4 regions of the Paenibacillus sp. NPDC058177 genome follow, and region 3 is predicted to be linked to each of the others. Evidence: riboswitches for the same ligand, from Rfam matches in the RefSeq annotation. Region 3 holds a riboswitch; each other region holds the start of a gene.
The links. Region 3 has a riboswitch for cyclic di-AMP ahead of ACFVU8_RS04250 (APC family permease). Riboswitches for the same ligand answer to the same signal wherever they lie in the genome.
Positions count from the first base shown of each region.

Region 1: another riboswitch for cyclic di-AMP. It lies ahead of ACFVU8_RS22690 (TrkH family potassium uptake protein); the one in region 3 lies ahead of ACFVU8_RS04250 (APC family permease).
Region 2: another riboswitch for cyclic di-AMP. It lies ahead of ACFVU8_RS24080 (hypothetical protein); the one in region 3 lies ahead of ACFVU8_RS04250 (APC family permease).
Region 4: another riboswitch for cyclic di-AMP. It lies ahead of ACFVU8_RS09110 (C40 family peptidase); the one in region 3 lies ahead of ACFVU8_RS04250 (APC family permease).

Region 1 covers NZ_JBHVVB010000006.1:263,841-266,038, forward strand. The annotation lists gene ACFVU8_RS22690 (TrkH family potassium uptake protein) at 1-913, opposite strand, end outside; cyclic di-AMP (ydaO/yuaA leader) riboswitch at 1,006-1,181, opposite strand; gene ACFVU8_RS22695 (GntR family transcriptional regulator) at 1,450-1,833, shown strand; gene ACFVU8_RS22700 (ABC transporter ATP-binding protein) at 1,833-2,198, shown strand, end outside.
Region 2 covers NZ_JBHVVB010000007.1:116,252-118,449, forward strand. The annotation lists gene kdpA (potassium-transporting ATPase subunit KdpA) at 1-521, opposite strand, end outside; gene kdpF (K(+)-transporting ATPase subunit F) at 580-657, opposite strand; gene ACFVU8_RS24080 (hypothetical protein) at 783-1,202, opposite strand; cyclic di-AMP (ydaO/yuaA leader) riboswitch at 1,408-1,594, opposite strand; gene ACFVU8_RS24085 (hypothetical protein) at 1,591-1,890, opposite strand; gene ACFVU8_RS24090 (hypothetical protein) at 2,164-2,198, shown strand, end outside.
Region 3 covers NZ_JBHVVB010000001.1:898,819-901,016, forward strand. The annotation lists gene ACFVU8_RS04240 (DsbA family protein) at 1-232, shown strand, start outside; gene ACFVU8_RS04245 (disulfide oxidoreductase) at 234-680, shown strand; cyclic di-AMP (ydaO/yuaA leader) riboswitch at 895-1,052, shown strand; gene ACFVU8_RS04250 (APC family permease) at 1,178-2,198, shown strand, end outside.
Region 4 covers NZ_JBHVVB010000001.1:1,920,218-1,922,415, reverse strand. The annotation lists gene ACFVU8_RS09115 (SDR family oxidoreductase) at 1-168, shown strand, start outside; cyclic di-AMP (ydaO/yuaA leader) riboswitch at 620-756, shown strand; gene ACFVU8_RS09110 (C40 family peptidase) at 761-1,237, shown strand; gene ACFVU8_RS09105 (SDR family oxidoreductase) at 1,323-2,051, opposite strand.

The DNA of each region.
Region 1 (2,198 bases), on a different contig from region 3:
TCACGATAAAAAATTGCGTGGCCTGACGCAGCCCGGAAATATCCAGCGTATTAGCCCCGGCCGTACGCGGTGTGACCGACTGGAAGAATGCAGCCAGTATTTTCCCGCCGATGTTCAGGGAGCCCATGCTCCGCGGATTCGTAAATTCAAATACAAAAATCACGAGCGTGCCTGCCAGAATCAGCGCTGCGGTTGTGGATAATACCACCTTGCTGTGCAGCGACAACCTGCGCTTGCGCCGGTAATCGACGATATCGGCAATTACGATAAACCCAAGCCCACCGGTGACAATCAGGAACATGACAATCAGATTCACTACAGGATCATTGACATATCCCATCAGGCTGCGGTAATGGCCGAACAGGTCAAAACCTGCATTGTTGAACATGGAAATGGAATGGAACAGTCCAAAGTAAATCGCCTTGCCGAGCGGCATATCAAACGCCCAGCGTATCGACAGCAGCAGTGCCGCACTCCCCTCGATCATGAGTGAATAGATCAGCACCCGACGGATGAGCCGTACAATGCCTTCCATCGAGTTCTGGTTCATGGCCTCCTGCAGAATAAGCCGGTCGCGCAGCGATATTTTCCGCTTTAACACCAGAGCAAAGAGTGTTGCCATCGTCATGAAGCCCAGGCCGCCAACCTGAATCAGGATCATAATGACGGTCTGCCCAAAAAGGGAAAAATACGTGCCGGTGTCCACAACTACCAGCCCCGTAACACAGGTAGCAGAAGTTGCTGTAAATAGCGCATCTATAAAGTTCAATGAATGTCCCGTCCGACTGGCAACCGGAAGCATCAGCAGCAGCGTACCAATCAAAATGATCGCCGCAAAACCGAGTACCAGCGTCTGGGGCGGGGAAAGTTTCAATATTGTGAAACGGTTCAACCTGGGGAATGGCGAAACCAAATCCTCACCTCTCACTATAATAAATTGACGTTGTATATCATTAGAATGCCAAACAAAAAAAGCACTGGATCACCAATGCCTCTCCCCTTGGTTCCTGCAGTGTTCTGAAGCCTACGAGGTTAGCTGACGGATTCGGGCAGCTGCAGTGCCCTATTCGTTCCCGGAACGAAATTCACCCCTGAAGATCGGCGCCCAAACTTACGTCTATATGCACCTTTCACTTCTTATGGTTCCCCCGTTTTCAATTGAAATTCGGCTTATATCTAATTGCATTCAAATTATATACGTTCTGTCCTGACATCACAAAGACACTATTAAGTATATTTGGATAAAATAATGTCTTAAAGAGTGACCGGGAACACAGGAGACCCTGTTCTCATTCCTTTTCCGTGACTTTCCTGTAATTGCATCGTTTTTCACGGTTTCATGAATATATAGAACTTTTAACCTTGAAATTGTATGGTGAGGAATGATACACTACACACAACAAGTGTATGACCTATACCCATACACATTATTCCTACTAGGGGGAAGACATGGAAGAATCTTTGGAGCTGCTGCCGCAGCAATTTCAGATCAATCCCTCGCGTCCCATCTATGAACAATTCGTCGAAGCCATCCGGGGCCGGATTGTTACCGGTATCATCCCGCTTGGCTCGCGTCTGCCATCCGTGAGGGATTTGGCAGCCGACCGAGGCGTGAATCCCACTACAGCTGCAAGAACTTATCAGGAGCTGGAGCGAATGAGCCTGATTGTCACCTATCGTGGACAGGGTACCTTTGTTACGAGGGAACAGGATGTCATCGGGGAGGCTCGCAAGGAAATGATCCTGGAGGCCGTGCGGCAATTTAAAGCTGCGGGCGCCAGCCTGGGGCTGTCAGCAGAACAGATGCTGCAATTTGATAAGGAGGAATCTTGATGCGTACGAATAAAGATATTTCATCACTGCCGGAACTCAAGGCAGCCGTGCAATGTCAGAACCTGACGCTCCGCACGAGGAAAAAAACAATTTTGGACGACGTAAGCTTTCATATTCCCCAAGGCAGTATCACTGGACTGCTCGGTCCTAATGGTGCAGGCAAGTCTACCCTATTACGCCTGATCACCGGACTGGCTACACCAGACTCCGGCTCCGTGAAGATTTTCGGCGAACCTGCCGGCGTAGACCGTCTAGGACAGTTATCCCTGCTGCCGGACCGCAGCAGCCTGCCTGGATGGCTGACTGTAGGGCGCTGGCTTCACTTTGCTGAAGGCATATATCCCGATTGGGACAATGTGAAGGCA
Region 2 (2,198 bases), on a different contig from region 3:
ACATGTGCTTTTACAAAGTCTTCAAAAAAGTTCCCCAACGATTCCCGCCCGGTGATTCCTCTGACAAACGCTATCGCCACGGAGAAGCCGCTGGCAGCAGAGGTGAACATCATCATCGTAATCACAGCCATTTGCGAGAAATAGGACAAACCAGTCTCTCCGCTGTAATGCTGAAGATTCGTATTTGTCATAAAACTGATTACCGTGTTGAACGTGAGCGTCTGCTCCATATCAGAAATCCCATTTGGATTAAGCGGCAGTCCCCGCTGCACTCGCAGAATGATATAACTAAAGGCTACCAGCACGATATTCGTTAAAATGAAGCTTAGCGCGTATTTCTTCCAGGACATCCCTTCACGCTGCTTCAGCCCTATCAGGCGGTAGATGCCATTCTCTGTACGACCAAACCATCGGTCTGTGCGATTCGGCTCACCCGAAAATACATGATACACATAGGTGCCCACTGGCTTCACCAGAAGCAGCAGGATTAAGATAACTACGACCATTTGCAGAGTGCCCATGAATGTCCCTCCTTAGCAAGACTTCTATTTCTGTTCCCATTCCTCGCGTTAGATGTAGCTAAAATTTCTCCGGGTGAATCAGCGCATAGACCAGATAGATGAACAGCAGCACAGTCACAGCAATAATCACAATCACCGCTCATGCCCCCCTGCATCCCGGACTACACCCGAACACCATTGTACAAATCCATAGAATAAGCCGTACGTAACGGCCAGCGCAGCAATCATATACAGGTCCAGCATTGTTTCCAGCCCCTTTGTTTATCCCTGATCACGGGATGATTTATCCGCCAAAAAAACGGCATCCCCGCTATGGGAATAGATGACATAACTTGCACCCAGTCTTTTATAGACCAATCTGGGATTCAAGGAGGATGTGATGACAAAGATGGGCTGTGTGGTCCAGGCCCGGCACATCTGGATGTAACGGCAGCACAGCGTAAAGCTGCTCTCGAACAGATAGACACGGCTTACTGGAAAAGATGGACGAAACCACGTTTTCTGGTGACGGGTATCTACAAGAATAGTGTTCTCAACTCCCAGTTCCTCTAAACGCTCCTTCTCCTCCTGATTGTTCGTCAACCCTGCTACCGGGATGCCTCTAAATTTTAAAATCTTGATAAAATGCTCTCCGGCTTTTGTCGGTGCGCATACCAGCACATATTCTATCTGATCCGCCATATCTCTTATCTCCTCCTGCTCTAGTACAACAACAAGGAGGCAACGAAAATCTCCGAAAGGATCATGACCTATCGTCATTTTCGGGCACAGCCATCTGTGGCTGTGTCACGTCACCAGACGCTGCCTTACAAGCGTTTTGCTTATAAAAGCACAGCAAAAAACCACAAAGGATTACCTCTGTGGCTCGCTAACGGTCACATTGCACTCATCCTCTCTACATACGCTTACGAGGTTAGCTGTCGGATTCGGGCGGTGAGAGTCGCCCTACCCGTACAGATGCACATTTGACGCATCCATACAGGATTCACCCCATAACCGGCTCCGACTCTCACATCGGCTGCCGATTGTTGGTTCCCCCGCTTTCCTTGACGGAAATTAAGCGGATCAACTATTCGGTTGTGGTTGAAACAGATGTAATCATACTCTCGCGCAGGAATTCTTGTAAAACGTCAAGGATGCCAAAATAATGCATAAAGAAAACCCTTTTCATATCAGGTAGCGCTTTCTTGATGTTCAATCTCTCTATTTCTCCTATTTTCACGTTTTTGTCACGATTATCGAAAATTTTAGGCAGAACAGAATTCTTTTTCTCCAAAGGATGGAATTTCAAGGTTTTCGCCCGTTTTCCGTGTAAATATGAAAAGCGGTGCTTGAGGAAGATAGAGGCCTCATAACGGGCAATAAACATGCTTTTAGTCCCCTTTCTCTCCCTTGGTTGCTGAAATTCCGCGGATAGACGTTACTATGAAAGATTTTCTCTTTTTACAAAAGAAAGCGGTGCGGCGTATGATTCGGATTACGATCACATCATTAGCTAAAAGGAAATGAACAACTATTATTTTGGTACACATCCAGAACTTCTGGATCCGAAGAGCCTGACGCGGGTGTACTTTGGCGTATCGTGTTGTGATGACGGCGGCTATAGTTATTAAATGGGCTACTGCTTCGGGGAGGATTCAAAGTGGACATAGAACAACATCATAAGCTGACACGAAT
Region 3 (2,198 bases):
TAGCTTAGCTGAGAAGGAGAAGCTGAACATTGATCTGGAGCTGCTGCGCAAGGACATCAAGGAACGTACGTATTATGACGAATTGCAGCGTGACATCAAGACAGCTTCTGACGCAGGGGTTAATAATACGCCAACCATCTTCATTAATGGCGTGAAATCCGCAGAGCCGTTTAACTTTGACGCTATTTCGGCGGAAGTGAATACTGCAGCCAAAGCGGCGGAGGCCAAGTGAAATGAGTAAATTCTCCCTATTTTGCCGCCGTAACGCTCTTTATCTGGCCTGGTTTGTGTCAGTAGTGGCCGTGGCAGGCAGCCTTTATCTAAGTGAGGTTCTAAAGTATGAGCCCTGTAAGCTCTGCTGGTTCCAGCGCATTTTTATGTATCCCCAGCTATTTCTGCTAGGCATTGCCACGTACCGGGGAGACAAGCGCATTATTCCTTATGTGCTGCCACTGAGCATTATCGGGGGAAGCATTTCACTGTATCATTACGCAGAACAGAAAATTCCCGCGCTTAGCAAGATTATTCCCTGCACAGTGGGAGTTCCTTGCAACAAAGATTATTTGAATTATTTTGGTTTTATCACGATTCCTTTTATGGCGCTAATCGCCTTTGCCTTGATCACGGTTTTGCTCTGGTTCGGCCGTAAGCCGCTGGAGCAGGAAACAGAAGAAGCATAAGCAAGTACAACCAAAAAATATTCCCTGCTGATTCGTCACAAATAACGTCAAAATGTTATAAAAACACGGGCCGAAGGGATAATAGAAGAGAATGAAAGAGCGGACAGTTCCCGATATAAAATTTGCGGGTTTTGAATGTTTTTTCATTCTTTTTTCATTTTTTTCACCGCTTTACTGGATGCACTTTGTAGACTAATATTAGACCTTGTGAGAAGTTGAATATGCGCTGAATTTTCCTAGGAAAAACGGGGGAACCAATCTTGGCATAACGATGCCAAAGGGGTGAATCGGAAGCGGCCTATACGGCCGAACCGTAGGGCTACCACAGCCCGAATCCGCCAGCTAACCTCGTAAGCAAAAGTGGGATAATGACCATGCCCCAGGCATGCGGATCATTTCCGTATGCTTGTTTTTGTGCCTGCATTTATGAAATCCACCCGTGAAAACGGCGCACGGTATGACCGATTCAACTCACAAAGAGAGGAACTGTTTCTACAATGGTAAGCAAAGTAAAACGACTTTTGATCGGGCGTCCGATGAAATCCAACGAACTCGATCATGAAAAGTTATCCAAGGTGAAAGCACTGGCTGTTCTGTCTTCAGATGCGCTCTCGTCTGTGGCCTACGGAACGGAACAAATCCTGATTGTACTGGTCGCCGCGGGGTTCACTGCGATCTGGTACTCACTGCCAATTGCACTTGCCGTATTGGGACTGCTGGCGATTCTGATTTTATCATACCGGCAGACGATCTTTGCTTATCCACAAGGCGGCGGTGCTTATATCGTAGCTAAGAACAATCTAGGCGTTCCGACCGGGCTTTTGGCTGGGGGCTCTTTGCTCGTGGATTACATTTTGACGGTTGCCGTAAGTGCGTCAGCAGGGACAGATGCGATCACATCGGCTTTTCCAAGCTTGCATGGTCATACCGTTCTTATTGCAGTTACCGTAATTATCATCCTAACGATACTTAATCTACGCGGTGTAACAGAATCCGCATCTTTCATTGCTGTTCCTGTATACCTGTTTGTTATTTCCATTTTTGTCTTGATTATTTCAGGGGTTATAAAATATGCTACGGGCGGTGCGCATGCCCATGTTCCCGAGATCGGGACTGCCGTATCCAATGTTAGCTTGTTCCTGCTCCTGAAGGCCTTTAGCTCTGGCTGTTCGGCTTTGACCGGGGTTGAGGCTGTATCCAATGCTATTCCGAACTTTAAAGCGCCTGCTGAGAAAAACGCGGCAAAAACCCTAATGGCCATGGGCCTCATTCTAGGGATTATGTTCACAGGTATAACCGTCCTGGCTTACTGGTATGGCATTGTGCCCGACGAGAAAGCTACCGTCGTATCCCAGATCACTGAATCCACCTTTGGACGCGGCGTGCTGTATTTCTTCATTCAAGGGATTACCGCTGTCATTCTGTTCCTGGCAGCCAATACCGCTTACTCAGCGTTCCCGCTGCTCGCCTGTATGTTTGCCAAAGACAAATACATGCCGCATGCGTTCATGGTTCGTG
Region 4 (2,198 bases), 1.0 Mb from region 3:
ATCAAGGTGAATTCCGTTCACCCGGGTTGGGTCCGCACTGGACTTGGAGGAGAGAAAGCCTCCTTGGATGAAAGAGAAGGAAGTCTGACCAGTATTAAGTTTGCTACACTGCCAGCCGATGGTCCAACAGGTGGTTTCTATCACCAAGATAAGCAACTGCCTTGGTAATGTCGATTTTAAAGAACGAACTCTCTGTAAAAGCGATTTAAGATTTCTAACTTTCTGTTATTGATTATATGTGCCAATAAAAGACGCTACTACTCCAATTCTTTGGTGTTTGTAGCGTCTTTTTGCTATTCCGAAAATATAACCTACACTAGAGATAGCTGCCTATAAGATTCTGGAAATGAAAATAGTTGTGACAAAATAGCTGATATATCCGCAGTGATTACAAGAATGTTACCAGTTTTTCATCTGCATATTCATGTACACATGCGGGACTGATAGAGGAAGAATTGCTAGAAAAAGCAGGGTCGATCCCCTGAAAAATAAGCGATAAATAGCAGTATAATCTATGAATATGTAGAAAGAATGTAAGAGCAAATAAAGTTGTGAATCTATCAAATGGCATTGACAGGAGGGGGACATCTATACTACTATACAAATAGTTACAAAATATTAATCAATGTTGCCGAATTTCAATCGTTGAAAACGGGGGAACCACATCTGGGTGAATTATTCCTGAAAGCAAGGGAATATAGGGAAACCTTTAACCGAACCCTCAGCTAACTCCGTAGGCATTTGAAGGGAGAATCACGGTCTGAAGAAGTTTATTGTTTCTGTACTTGGAGCCGCTATTCTATTAACTGCAGCACCAGCCGCATTTGCCAGTGACGTTAACGCTAAGATCGACAATGAAGTGAACCAACTCCTTGGTACTCCTTACGTATGGGGAGGCACAACAACAGCGGGTTTTGACTGTTCCGGATTTATTCTATACATATTCAACAAGTTCAATGCGGGAGATCTTCCGCGCACCTCGCAGTCCCAAGCTAAAGCGGGTACAGCTGTCGCTAAAGAAGATCTTCGTGTCGGAGATTTAGTATTTTTCAATACCCTTGGTAACGGAATTTCTCATGCAGGTATTTATATCGGTGATGGTGAGTTCGCTCATTCCTCCAGCAGCAAGGGCGTTCGCATCAGTAAATTGTCGGAATCGTATTATGCTGATCGTTATGTTACCGCACGCCGTGTCGTGAGTGAGACAAGCTATCTGGCCATGACTGGACAGAAATAATTCAGAAAATACATAGAAGGTGTCCCGAATTAGCCAGCTTTCTGGCTGTCCGGGGCACCTTTTGTTTTTAGAGTATGCTAAGAGATTAGCGTAAAATATAGCCGCCGTCCGGGAACAGGGTGCTGCCGGTGGTATATCCGTTCGTCATCAGGTATACAACAGTATGTGCGGCTTCTGCGGCTGTGCCGATCCGGCCGAGCAGGTTGATTTTGGCATAGGCGTTATAGGATTCGTCCCGAACCGCTTGTTCGGCGCCTTCCCAGTTAAATTCTGTGTGAATCGTTCCCGGGGAAATGACATTGACCCGAATAGGAGCCAGCTCCACCGCCAGCGCTTTACCTAGACTTTCGATGGCTCCATTGCAGGCAGCGTAGGAAGCGCCATCTGTGAGCGGTCTTTGCCCAAAGGCACCAGACATCAGTACGACCGAGCCATTGGGGCGCATCTGCGGGGCAGCATATTTTACAGCATTGTATTGCGGCCAGAATTTAGCGTCAAAGCAGCTGCGGGCAACCTCCGCACTTGACGTAATCGGCCCTCTGACATAGCTGGCGCCAGGCGTGAACAGATGATCGAATGGCCCAATTTGCTCGAAAAAGGATTTCAGCTGTTCCTCATCCTTGTTGTCCAAAGTATATATTTCTACGGAGTCTTCGCCCAGTCTTTCCTTTGCTAGTTCCAGTTTGTCCAAGGACCGACCTGCCAGAACGACGGATGCACCTTGTTCCACCGCTTGTTTGGCTGTTGCCAATCCAATCCCGGAGCTTCCTCCTATAATAACGACCCGCTGATTTTGTAGAGTAAGAGTTGACATGATAGGTTGTTCTCCTTTATTCGTTTGTTGGTTTCCATTCTATTATTGGGTAAAATAACGGCGCTGCACAGTACGCACTTTATTCGTACCCGGTACGAAAATTCGTACTATCAGGAGAGACGTGCAATTGAGGGGCGTCACAGGTAT